Regions from separate parts of the Fictibacillus sp. NPDC058756 genome, predicted to be linked through region 1. Evidence: riboswitches for the same ligand, from Rfam matches in the RefSeq annotation. Region 1 holds a riboswitch; each other region holds the start of a gene.
The links. A riboswitch is a leader RNA that binds a small molecule or an ion and turns the genes downstream of it on or off. The one in region 1 is predicted to bind cobalamin.
Positions count from the first base shown of each region.

Region 2: it holds a riboswitch for cobalamin, as region 1 does, so the genes downstream of both, ACFW35_RS06880 (ribonucleoside-diphosphate reductase subunit alpha) here and ACFW35_RS17240 (acyl-CoA thioesterase) in region 1, are expected to answer to the same signal.
Region 3: it holds a riboswitch for cobalamin, as region 1 does, so the genes downstream of both, ACFW35_RS08105 (DUF4430 domain-containing protein) here and ACFW35_RS17240 (acyl-CoA thioesterase) in region 1, are expected to answer to the same signal.

Region 1 is NZ_JBHYPU010000002.1:78,850-83,139, forward strand. Features, by position in the region: gene ACFW35_RS17235 (S8 family peptidase) at 1-829, shown strand, start outside; cobalamin riboswitch at 1,285-1,462, shown strand; gene ACFW35_RS17240 (acyl-CoA thioesterase) at 1,651-2,124, shown strand; gene ACFW35_RS17245 (YbaN family protein) at 2,180-2,545, shown strand; gene ACFW35_RS17250 (hypothetical protein) at 2,590-2,964, opposite strand; gene ACFW35_RS17255 (acyl-CoA thioesterase) at 2,961-3,497, opposite strand; gene cidR (cidABC operon transcriptional activator CidR) at 3,672-4,290, opposite strand, start outside.
Region 2 is NZ_JBHYPU010000001.1:1,381,231-1,385,520, reverse strand. Features, by position in the region: gene ACFW35_RS06880 (ribonucleoside-diphosphate reductase subunit alpha) at 1-1,626, opposite strand, end outside; cobalamin riboswitch at 1,971-2,172, opposite strand; gene ACFW35_RS06875 (3-hydroxybutyrate dehydrogenase) at 2,242-3,027, opposite strand; gene ACFW35_RS06870 (GntP family permease) at 3,055-4,290, opposite strand, start outside.
Region 3 is NZ_JBHYPU010000001.1:1,609,739-1,614,028, forward strand. Features, by position in the region: gene ACFW35_RS08100 (ATP-binding protein) at 1-954, shown strand, start outside; cobalamin riboswitch at 1,065-1,248, shown strand; gene ACFW35_RS08105 (DUF4430 domain-containing protein) at 1,627-2,028, shown strand; gene ACFW35_RS08110 (ECF transporter S component) at 2,000-2,548, shown strand; gene ACFW35_RS08115 (histidinol-phosphatase) at 3,171-3,983, shown strand; gene serA (phosphoglycerate dehydrogenase) at 4,028-4,290, opposite strand, start outside.

The DNA of each region.
Region 1 (4,290 bases):
AGGATTCGTTGATTTCATCAATCAAAGGACAGATCCATATGATGATAATGGACATGGTACACATTGTGCGGGTGATGCTGCTGGAAATGGATTAGCATCTTCGGGTCTTTATAGCGGTCCTGCCCCAAAAGCTAATATTGTTGGGGTAAAAGTATTGGATCAGCTAGGATCCGGTTCATTAGAAACAGTTATGCAAGGCGTACAATGGTGCATAGATTATAATCAACAAAATCCAGAAAATAAAATAGATATTATTAGCATGTCCTTAGGTGCAGCTGCCCAACAGTATAATAAAGAAAATGATGATCCAATGGTTCAAATCGTAGAAGCAGCATGGGAAAGTGGAATTGTCGTAGTTGTTGCTGCTGGAAACGAAGGACCAGAAGCGGGTACCGTCGCAAGTCCTGGTATAAGCGATCAGATCATAACGGTTGGTGCGCTGGATGACAGAGACACTGCTGAAGATATAACAGATGATGATGTAGCCAGTTTTTCAAGCAGGGGACCTACTCTATATGGAAATGTAAAACCCGATATATTAGCACCGGGAGTAAATATCGTATCATTACGTTCACCAAATTCTTTTTTAGATAAGCTGCAGAAATCCAGCAGAGTGGGCTCTCAATATTTTGTATTATCAGGCACTTCAATGGCAACACCAATCTGCGCAGGAATCGCAGCACTGATTTTGCAAAGAAATCCTGAATTAACCCCTCAGGAAGTAAAAGAACTATTAATGAATGGTGCTGTAAATGGTGCTGCTTTACAGAGAGATCCTAATGTTTATGGAGCTGGTTATATAAACGCTGAGAATTCAGTTCCAAAATAAAAAAACTCAAGCTGAAATATGCTTGAGTTTTTTTGCAGTTTGCTTAATTTCAGCTGTGCAGGTACCTTCTAATTTCCGCAAAACCTTCTTATAGTTTTTTATTAAGTATATCTTATCTGTACAGGTACTCTTAAACTTATGATCATTTGTTGTATACATAATGGCATGGCAGGGAAAATACGTTTTGTTTACTCGGAAACGCAGGTCCTTCCACATCACAAAGTAACCGCTTATTCCTTTCTTCACAAAGGGATAGGCAAATTGCGTTGAAGCAAGAAAGTTGGTGATATCTGCTTCGTTTTTGCTCTTTTCTATTAAATCCTTATGGTCTGATTGCTTTGGCAGTTTGTGTTCAATTTTAAGGAATTGATAAGAATTATTTCGGATATAAAGTTGCGGTAGTTGTCACCAAAGTTACTTCAACCTATAATAAAATAGAAGCTAATCATATATAGATTAATCCGGTAATCATGGTGTCTGTTACAGACTTAAAAGGGAATCTGGTGAAAATCCAGAGCTGTACCCGCAACTGTAAGTGCTGATGAAATAAGCGAAACCACTGTCTTCGGACGGGAAGGGCTTAAAGTAAAGTGAAGCACGAGTCAGGAGACCTGCCATGTTATAGCGTTGATCTTCTTCGGGAGTTGGGAAGATAAGACGAGGGGTATTTTAATAAATTTGTTCCTTATTAAATATTCTTGCGTTCCCCATCCTTTGTGGTGGGTTTTTTATTTGTTAGTTGATAAGCTTCGAATCTCGTGGTCATACCAACTCCCGCTACTAAAAACAGGGGCATAAAAGCTCCGGGAATGAGGAATGGGATGGAACAATTATCATCAAATGTCTCAAGAACGATTCAAACGAAACTTGTATTGCCTCCAGATACAAATCATATGGGAACCATCTTCGGGGGAACGGTATTATCGTATATCGATGAAATCGCAGCGATCTCTGCAATGAAACATAGCGGAAAGGTTGTTGTAACGGCATCTATTGATAATGTGAACTTTTTATCCTCCGCCAAAGTGGGCGATATATTAATTCTTGAAGGTGTCGTCATTTCAACAGGCAGGACTTCAATGGAAGTGTATGTGAAGGTAGAATGCCAAAACCTAGAAACAGGCAACAGAACGTTAAACACAACATCAATACTTACAATGGTTGCGATTGATAACGATGGGAAACCAAAACCTGTGCCGAGTGTTATACCGGAAACAGAAGAGGAAATATCATTTTTTGAGGATAATCAGTTGAGGAAGGAACGAAGGCTGTTATATAAAAACGTGAATCAATAGCCTTTAATAATTAAAGCAGGTAAGATAGATGGTGAAGGAAGGAGTGAGAATCCCAGTGAAAATCAAGAATATTTTTTATGTATCCCTGGGATTCTTATTTCTTGGATTAGGAATTGTGGGTATCATTATGCCACTGATCCCTACAACACCTTTACTGCTTTTAGCGTCTTACTTTTTTGTAAAAGGTTCTAAAAAGTTTGAGGTGTGGTTTAAAGGTACTGCCATATATAAAAATCATTTAGAAGAATTTATCAAAGAAAGATCTATGACCCGAAAAAAGAAAATCATGATCAACTTGTTTGCTGATGCCATGATTGCTGTGGCTTTTTTTATGACGGAGAGTACGGTAGTGAAGGTAGTGCTGCTTCTAATTGTTGCGTATAAATACTATTATTTTATAACCAAGATTAAAACCGTATAAAATAAAACCCTGAGTACGAAAATAAGTACTCAGGGTTTCTGCATTTATTGAATAATCGCAGAGCTGCCTGCTAACGATTCAGGTGTTTTCCCTAGAGCAAGCTGGCTAAGTCTGGAGTATCCAGTATGTTTATACGCGGTGAATAATTTTCTTACTTCATTAATATCTTTGTCACCGGTTAATCGTTGCATTTCTTTTTTATACAAACGGATAACAGACCCAATAACAAATTCAGGTTTGGCGTTTCCGGGATCCTCATTCATTATTAAGCATCCCATGTACTGGTACTTTAGCTGCATGGCACGGGTTAAGTTAATTACATCGATTAGCTTTTCGAAAAGCTCAGGATAGGATTGCTCTAATTTATTTAGTGCAGTTTGTGCTGATTTTAGTTCATTTTGGCTGCATAATGTAATCATGCAAATACCTCCTCTTTTACATCCCACGGTTTATCAAGAGAAATGACAGCTGCTAATTCTTTACTTTTCATTCGTCTCAGCTTTCGGACTTCTGCTCTTTCTTTCGCTGTTTCATATAAGAATTTCTCTTCTTCTGTTTCAGGGATTACTTCTGGAACGTCAACAGGCTTTTTATCTTCACCTAAAGCTACGAAAGTTAAGAAGGCTGTCGCAGCAATTCTTCTATCGCCTGTAATCATGTCTTCAGCAATCACTTTGCAAAAGATCTCCATTGAGCTTTTACCGGTATATGAAACAAACGATTCAATGCAGACAGAGTCGGTTTGATGGATTGGATGTAAAAAGTCAATTGAATCCGTTGAAGCTGTTACACATTCTTTTACTCTGGCGTGTCTTCGTGCAGATAAGGTAGCATTGTTATCCAGCTTTCTCATCAAAACTCCGCCGAAAAGGGTATTATAATTATTTAAATCCAGAGACATAACCTGGTCAGTATTAATAATGCGGCTTTCTCGCGCTTTCTTTTTGTTCATTTGAATCATTCCTTCCAAGATGTAAATTTCCATTTACAAGGTAAGTGTAACGCCTGAATTACCATGAAGTAAAATGGTTATTTTTCATTTGTAACATAGCCTTTATCTATGAAAATGCTTACACCTATGCCATAACTGCATAAAAAAAGACAATTCCCTGTGGAATCGTCTTTTTTATAGTTGTTCTTTTACAAAATGCAGCCATTCTTTTGCAGCAAAAGATAAATATTGATCTTTTCTCCAAATAAGTGCGAGTTCCCAGCCTATTGAGGGATTCACAACCTTGAGCGTTTTAACTTTTGTAGTAAGATGCCCGCAGATACTTTCAGGTAATAAAGAAACACCAAGTTTACAAGCGACCATTTCTTCGATGAACGACCATTGTGAGCTTTCGGAGATTACATGGGGATTAAAGCCGGCATGGTTACAAGAAGAGATGATGCGATCATGCAAAACAAAATCCTTATTGAACAGTATAAAAGATTCACTGCTGAGATCGGATAGGCTAACTTTTTCATATCGGGCAAGTGGATGATCAGGGTGAATAATTAGCTGCAAATCTTCCTTCATAAAAGAAAAATATTGAAAGACATCGTTGTTTGTAGGAAGTACAACAACCCCTATGTCTAAGTGATGATTTGCCACTTCTTCCTCAATTCTCTTTGAGCCATCTTCCATCAATTCAAAGGTTATGGCTGGATACTTTTCATGAAAGCTTCCTACCAGCTTGGGAAAAAGATGGGAGTCGAAAATCGGGGGTAATCCGATACGAATATGCCCTTTTTGAAGTCCC
Region 2 (4,290 bases), on a different contig from region 1:
TTCCCATTTGATCCCCTCTTTTGCAAGAAGATGATGCCAGCCAAACGTTCCGACACCTATTGCTCTATATTTTTTATTCGTAAGAACTGCCTGCGGAACATCTATGGAGTTAAGATCAATTACGTTATCGAGCATTCTGACTTGAATATCAATCACTCTTTTCAACACATTATCTCCAACAACTTTTGCCAGCGAGAGAGATGATAGGTTACAGACAACAAAGTCTCCTGGAGTTTTTCGAATGATGATCTCTCCATCTTCAGTTTCTTCTGATTGAACTGTGGTTGCAGACATGTTCTGCATAATTTCGGTACATAGATTAGATGCATAAACCATACCTTGATGCGGATTAGGATTAAGTCTATTAACAGTATCTCGATAAAACATAAATGGTGTGCCTGTTTCAAGCTGAGACTTCATTATTCTTTTCATTACTTCTATTGCAGGAATACATTTTTTTGATATTCTTTCATCGTTTAAGCACTCTTTATATCTTTCTCTGAAACTGCCGTATCCTTTTTGCTCATCATAGGAATCCTCCAGCGAATAGCCTTTGAATCGTTTCACTTCATGCGGATCAAATAAATACCAGTCATCACGTTTTTCTACTTTTTCCATAAATAAATCAGGAATACAGACCCCTGTAAAAAGATCATGCGTCCTCATTCTTTCATCGCCATTGTTTAATTTTGCATCTAAAAATTCCAATATATCTTTATGCCACACATCCAGATAAACTGCAATTGCCCCTTGCCTCTGTCCAAGCTGATCTACGGAAACGGCTGTATTGTTCAATTGTTTCATCCATGGTATAACTCCGGAAGAATTGCCTTTAAATCCTCTTATATCAGAACCTCTTGAACGGATTTTGCCGAGGTAAATTCCAAGTCCTCCTCCTCCTTTTGATACAGTCGCCGCATCAGTATTTGAATCAAAAATACCGCGAAGACTATCGTCGATTGTATCAATGAAACAAGAACTAAGCTGTCCATAGCTTTTACCAGCATTCGCTAAAGTTGGAGTAGCGACAGTCATGTACTGATTTGAAAGTGCCCAATAAGCTTCTTTTACAAGCTCCATCCGATGTTTACGATCCTCATCTTTCATTAAGAAAAGAGCAATCACCATCCAGCGTTCTTGCGGCAGTTCATATAACTCATGGTTAAATCCTTTAGCGAGATACCTGTCAGCCAGTGTCTTTAACCCGATATATGTAAAAAGTTCATCTTTTTCAGGTACAATACACTTTTCGGCTTCTTTAATTTCCTGAGCGCTATAAGAAGAGAGAATCGTATCATTATAAATTTTCAGGTCTACTAAATGCTCAATAAGTCCGTATAAATTAGAATATGGTGGTTTCTCGTCAGATCCTTTATTCAATTGCACTTGTTCATACAGCTGCTTTAAATAGAGGCGTGCTGCTACAAATGTCCATTGTGGTTCCTCCATACTTAAACAATTTAAAGCCTCCATAATCAACTGTCTGAAAAGCGCTGCACGATTATTATTTTTTAATTCTAACTCTTCAGCTCTTGCTAAAAACAATTCTCCCTCAAGTTCTGGAAATGATGCAACACAATCTTGCAGCCATTCCCCGAGAGAAGATTTTGCTACTGTATTTTCCATTTTAAGACCACTCCTTAGTAAAATAATAAGGCTGTTTTCGTATACATTGTTGTTCTTCGAAAGTAGTTGATTTCCGCTTCAGGCTGCTCGCTTTCCATGGGGCGTGCGGTGAGCCTCCTGCCGCTTTGCGCCATTAGGAGTCTCCACCTGACCGCTCGTCCCATATGAGTCTCACACCTTACGCTTCAATCAACTTGTATAGGAAGAAAAAAATGCACCAATTTTAGAAAGAAGCCAATAATAAAAACCCCTCTTCATCAGGAAGAGGGGTAAGGAACGTATAGAAAACTTACAAGACTATTGCTTGAGTTAAATACCGTTCTTTCTCCCAATCCCCGAGGAAAAGAAAACAAGAGATTCAGGCAGGTCTACTGGCTTATGCTTCATCCTACTTTGGGCCTTCCCATACAGCAGCCATTTTCATAGCTAATCAGTACAGTGGCAGTTCCATTTCGTCCACAATTACAGTTGCGGGGACAGCTTCGGCATTTCACCGAATTCCCTTTTAAGCCGGATTAAAGCCGGCACCTGAAATCTCCATATATAGGTTTGTATCATTTACTTTGACACCAAATATAGTAATTGTCAATGAAAAAGCATTTTCAAAGACTTCTATTATTGTGCCACATAACCTCCATCAATTACAATCGCTTGGCCAGTAACACCTTTCGCTTTTTCACTTGAGAGGAAAATCGTATAATCAGCAATTTCCTGTACATCTAATAACCGTTTCTGAGGAACTAAAGGATAGATTACTTCTTCTAAAACTTTTTCAAGTTCCACTTTACGTGTTTTTGCAAGGTCTTCAAGCTGACCTCTAACAAGTGGAGTATCTACATAACCAGGACAAACAGCATTTACCGTTATGCCATATTCGGCCCCTTCTAAAGCGGCTACTTTCGTTAAACCGATAACGCCGTGTTTAGCACTGTTGTAAGCTGCCTTTCCGGCGAATCCTACTAGTCCATTAATAGATGCCATATTGATAATACGTCCGAACCCTTGTTTTTTCATGATTGGGAACACGTGCTTCGTTGCCATAAATGGAGCTGTAAGCATTACACTTATCAGCTGCTGAAATTTTTCAGTTGGAAACTCTTCTAGCGGTGATACATATTGCAGTCCAGCATTATTGATCAATACATCAATCCGATTATAGTGCTGAAGTGTTTCATCGAGTGCACCCCTCAAATCGTCTTCATCTGTTACATTGCAGCCTAATCCTAAACAATCATATCCCTTATTGTTAAGTTCATCAGCAGAAGCCTTTGCCTTCTCATCATTCAGATCACTTATTACAACTTTTGCGCCGTTCTGAGCAAATGATTTAGCTAACTCAAGACCGATTCCGCTTGCTGCCCCTGTAATAAAAACAACTTTATCTTTTACGAACGATTCCACAGATATCCGCTCCTTAACTTAAATGACTTATACAATCCCGAACATATAGTACAATCCGATGATAACAAATACAGCTGCTGTTTTAATAAGTGTCATTGCAAAGATATCGATATACGCCTGCTTATGAGTTAGACCGGTTACCGCTAAAAGAGTAATTACTGCACCGTTGTGAGGCAATGTATCCATGCCGCCACTCGCCATGGATGCAACACGGTGAAGAACTTCTGTATCGATTCCAAGCTTGTTTGCTTGTTCTACATATGTTTCACTCATAGTTGCCAGTGCAATACTCAGACCGCCTGAAGCTGAACCTGTAATACCCGCTAGCGTAGTGGTTGTAACAGCTTCGTTTACTAATGGGTCTTTTATCGTATTTGACATAGCATTGTTTACAGCTGCAAAACCTGGGAGTGCTGCGATAACACCGCCAAATCCATATTCTGACGCAGTGTTTAGAGTAGCAAGCAGTGCACCGCCGATGGATAAATTGATTCCTTTGTTAAAGTTGTTCTTGATTCTTTTAAAAGAAGACAGCAGTACTGTGATAATCCCAATAACTAGAGCTCCTTCAACAGCCCATACAGCAGCAAGTGTTGGAATTTGGATCTCCGGTACATTTTTCATACCAATTGCTGAGAAATCAAATGTCTTACCATAATATTTTGGTATAAGAACCGTAAACCATTTATTAAAAATACCTACTAAAATAAGAGGCAAGATCGCGATAAAAGCATTTGGGAGCTTCTCTGATTCGAGTTTCTCGGGTTCGTTGCTATGGCCTGTACCATACCCTTCACCTTTAGCTGCTGCCTGTCTTCGTCTCCATTCTAAGTAAACCATCCCAAGAATAAAAACAAACAAACCGCCTATAAATCCTAACCAAGGTGCAGCCCACGTGGTTGTTCCGAAAAATGATGTCGGAATAATATTTTGAATCTGAGGACTTCCTGGAAAAGCATCCATCGTAAATGTAAAGGCACCAAGTGCAATTGTTCCGGGAATAAGCCTCTTAGGAATATCTGCAAGCTTAAATAATTCTGCAGCAAATGGATAAAGTGCAAATGCCACCACGAAAAGTGATACCCCGCCATAAGTAAGAATAGCTCCTACCAGTACAATTGCCAGCATTGCACGCGACGGTCCGATTAGTTTGATTACAAACTGAGTGATTGATTTTGCAAATCCAGACATCTCGACGACCTTACCAAATATTGCTCCCAGCAAGAAGACCGGAAAGTATAACTTAATAAAGCCAACCATTTT
Region 3 (4,290 bases), on a different contig from region 1:
ATCCTTGTAACTAATCCTCCGGCTGACCGCTTTTTACAAGCTTTTTATTATGAATCAGGCATGAAGAGTGAAGTGAAAGGAAATGTTCCAATTGCTGTCACTCAGCTTTTTCAGCAGGTTGTTTCACTTGAAAGCGAGCAGATGACCGAAATAGACATACAGGGCCGTTCATGGGTTATAGTAATGACACCTTTATATGATCACTCTGTAATTCGCGGTGCTGTTGCGGTTCTGCGTGACATGACAGAAGAGCGTCGAATGGATAAATTGCGAGAGGATTTTGTAGCAAACGTTTCACATGAACTTAAGACACCAATAGCGATGCTTCAGGGATACAGTGAAGCTATTGTAGATGATGTTGCAGAATCAGAAGAAGAAAAGAAGGAATTAGCAGGCATCATTTTGGATGAATCCAAAAGGATGGGAAGGCTTGTTAATGAACTGCTTGATCTTGCAAGATTAGAAGCAGGGCATATGAAGCTCCACTATACACACTTAGCAATTCCACCGTTCGCCGAACGTATCGTCCGAAAATTTCAAGGTCCTGCTAAAGACAGAGATATACAGCTAACACTCGATATTTCTGGTATCCATAATGAGATGGAAATAGATCCTGACCGAATTGAGCAAGTTTTAACAAACTTAATAGATAATGCCATTCGCCATTCTTCACATGGGGGGTTCGTTCGTCTATCAATAGAAACTAGTGAAAAGGCAGTTAAGTTTTTCATTAAAGATAACGGATCAGGAATTAAAGAGGAAGATCTTCCGTTTGTTTTTGAACGCTTTTATAAAGGCGATAAAGCAAGGACAAGAGGAAAATCAGGAGGTACGGGTCTAGGCCTTGCAATCGCCAGAAACATTGTGGAAGCGCATGGCGGCCAAATTAATGTTCATAGTAAAAATAATGAAGGTACGACATTCTCTTTCGTAATACCTCGAACTGTGAAATAAATTATCATTCTTTCCCGATTAATCTTGTTTCATAAGGAACATCGAACAGATTGAAAAAATGATTTCACAATTTTCTCCAGTCGGTTATAATTGATTTGTAAAAAGAAAATTTCATAAGTGTTTTAACAGGTGCTGTCCATATCGGACAAGCATAATAGGGAAAACGGTTAGATTCCGTTGCGGTCCCGCCACTGTAATTGTGAGAAACCTAATTGATCTGCCACTGTGAAAACGGGAAGGCGTTAGGGGACGATGATCAAGAGCCAGGAGACCTGCCTGTTTTGTACATGACATGACCTACGAGGATAGGGGGGTGTTAAAGCAGTGCCATTAAACGGCCGCTGTTTTCTGCCTATACACCAAATTATCTATCTCCTTCGTAGACGAAGGGGATTTTTTTGTTTGGTGAAAAACTGTTTTCCAGAAGCATGTTAGTTTGGGTGTTTTGGTTCCTCTCTTCTTTGAATAGTTGATTGTAGCGCAAGATGCGAGACTCCTGCGCGAGCAGCGGGACAGGTGAGACTCCTAAGGGTGCGAAGCGCCGAGGAGGCTCACCGCACGCCCCGCGGAAAGCGAGCATCCTGAAGCGGAAATCAACCCCTTTCAAAAGCAACAAGGATTACGAAAACACCCTGAAAGAAAAAAGATTATCAACAAGAAAGAGGTTTTATGATGAAAAAGCTTATTTTAGTATTTGCAGCAATGATGATGATAATGGCTGGGTGTGGAACATCTGAGACAAAGAAGGCTTCTGATCAGCCAAAAACTGAAGAAAACAAAAAAGAACAAGTAACCGTTCAAATTACAAAAGATAATGGCAAAGAGAAGGTTGCAGAAAAGAAGGTAGCAATTACGGAACAAACAACAATCATGGATGTTATGAAGGATAACTTTAAGATCGAAACTCAATTTGATGATTCTTTTATCAGCAGTATTGAAGGAATTGCCGGAAACGAACAGGATAAAACATCATGGTTCTTTTCTGTTAATGGTGAAGAAGCAATGAAAGGCGCAAAAGATATCACATTGAAACCTGGTGATACTGTTGAATTCGACTTCCACAAGTATGAATAAGCTGACGATCAGGAGGATTACGATCATTGCTTTGCTTGCAGCAATCTTAACTGTAGGACGTATAGCATTTGCAATGATTCCAAACGTTCAGCCGAATACAACGATTTTAATATTAGCATCATTTGTACTTGGTCCTGTCCAAGGTCTAATTCTAGCTATTTTAAGTACTTTAACTACTAACCTATTCTTAGGTCACGGCCTATGGACTTTCGGGCAGATGATCGCTTGGGGGATTATTGCAGTTTTAAGCGGTCTGCTCGGCAAATACCGTCATATAATGCCATGGTGGGTCATGAGCTTATATGCAAGCTTCTGCGGCTTTCTGTTCGGTTTCATTATGTCGGTAATAATGGGCGGTGTCATTACACAAAAATTCTGGCCATATTATGTGGCAGGGCTGCCATTTGATTTGAACCATGCGATTGGAAATGCAGTATTCTTTATAGTGCTATACAAACCGCTCCTATATATTATGGAGAAGCAGCTAAATAACAATTTTAACAAAACAGCCGCCTATTAAGGCGGTTTTTTATTTTGCCCCTGTTTAACTTCTTATTTAGTTTAGAAAATCTGTAGCACTCTTAGCGAAAGGTTCTTGTCTATAAGGCTGTTGCTTTTGTGGTCTTTTTTTTCATTCTCTCCATTGACAGGTTGGTTGGAGCGCAAGGTGCGAGACTCCTCGAAAATAAAAACCATATTTTCTTCGTGCGATGTAACGCTGTCGAAGCCTTCCTTGTCCTGCGGGATCAGTGGGACAGGTGAGACTCCTAATGGTGCAACGCGCCAAGGAGGCTCACCGCCCACCCCGCGGAAAGCGAGTACCTGGAGCGGAAATCAACCATTTTTCAAGAGCAACAAAGTTTGCGAAAACAGCCTAGCTAAAAACCAGTCCGCCAAGCGCACACACTTTAATTTTAAAAATAGAGTTCAAAAATTTCATTAATTGAATAGGATAGTAAAGTTGATTCTTGAAATTTAGGAGGACAAAATGAGAGACTATCTTAATCGTTTTTTTGCGGTGTTATTTTTAACACTTTGCATCAGTGTGCTTTTTATCGGCGGAAAACTAGGGGCATAAATGCTTGATTGAAAGAGATATTCGTGGTACATATGGTAAAACGTTTTTTAAAAAGGAGACTAATATGCTGACGGATTACCATGCTCATCTCGAAAAAGGAACTTTGACGATTGATTACTTAACGAAATTTGTGGAGACAGCAAAACAAAAAGGAATCGAAGAATTCGGGATATCTGAACACGCTTATCATTTTTATGAAACGAAAAACATTGTTTCGAAACCATGGATGGAAGAAAGACGCTATTATGCGATGGATGACTACATGAATTTATTTCAGAAAGCGGGAGGGTTAGGTTTAGACGTAAGAATGTCTATTGAAATGGACTATACCCCAGGCAGCCACAAAGAGATGGAATCCTTCATTTCATCTTATCCATTTGATTACGTGATCGGCTCTGTTCACTGGGTTGACGATTTTGGAATTGATCTTGCTGAATTCAGAAAAGAATGGGATCGAAGGGATCTGTACGAAACATATAGGGCATATTACGACCAAATCATAACGCTGGCACAATCGAATCTTTTTGATATTGTAGGACATATTGACTTGGTGAAAATTTTTAATCACGTTCCAAAAGACGAGGAATTTTTAATGGAGCAGTATGAGAGGGTAACAGACGCTTTGAAAGATTCAAAAACATGTGTGGAAATTTCTTCAGCTGGTTTACGCAAACCTGTCGGGAGATTATACCCTGAACCTGAGCTGCTTTCATTATGCTTTAAAAAGGGTATTCCTATCGTTTTATCTTCTGATGCCCATGAACCTCATCAAGTAGGGGAAAACTATGAATCTTCTATTGAGCTTGCAAAAAAGACAGGATATACAACACTTATGACTTTTAAAGATGGAGAGCGAAAAGAAGTTGAATTAGGATAACTAAAAAACTTGGCTCATCAGAGCCAAGTTTTTTAATGTATAAATTACAGGTCCAACGGTTTGCAAACGAGCAGATCCTCAATGTTGACTAGTTCTTTTTGAATTTCTTCAGGCAGCTGTGAATCAAATGTTAATACCATCATTGCTTCACCGCCTGCTGATTTTCTTCCTACGTGCATCGTCGCGATATTTATTTTCCGTTCACCTAGAAAGGCACCTACTTTTCCTATAATTCCAGGTGTATCCCGATGTTCAATATATAAAAGAGATCCTTGAGGAACAAAATCTACTGTATATCCATTCAATT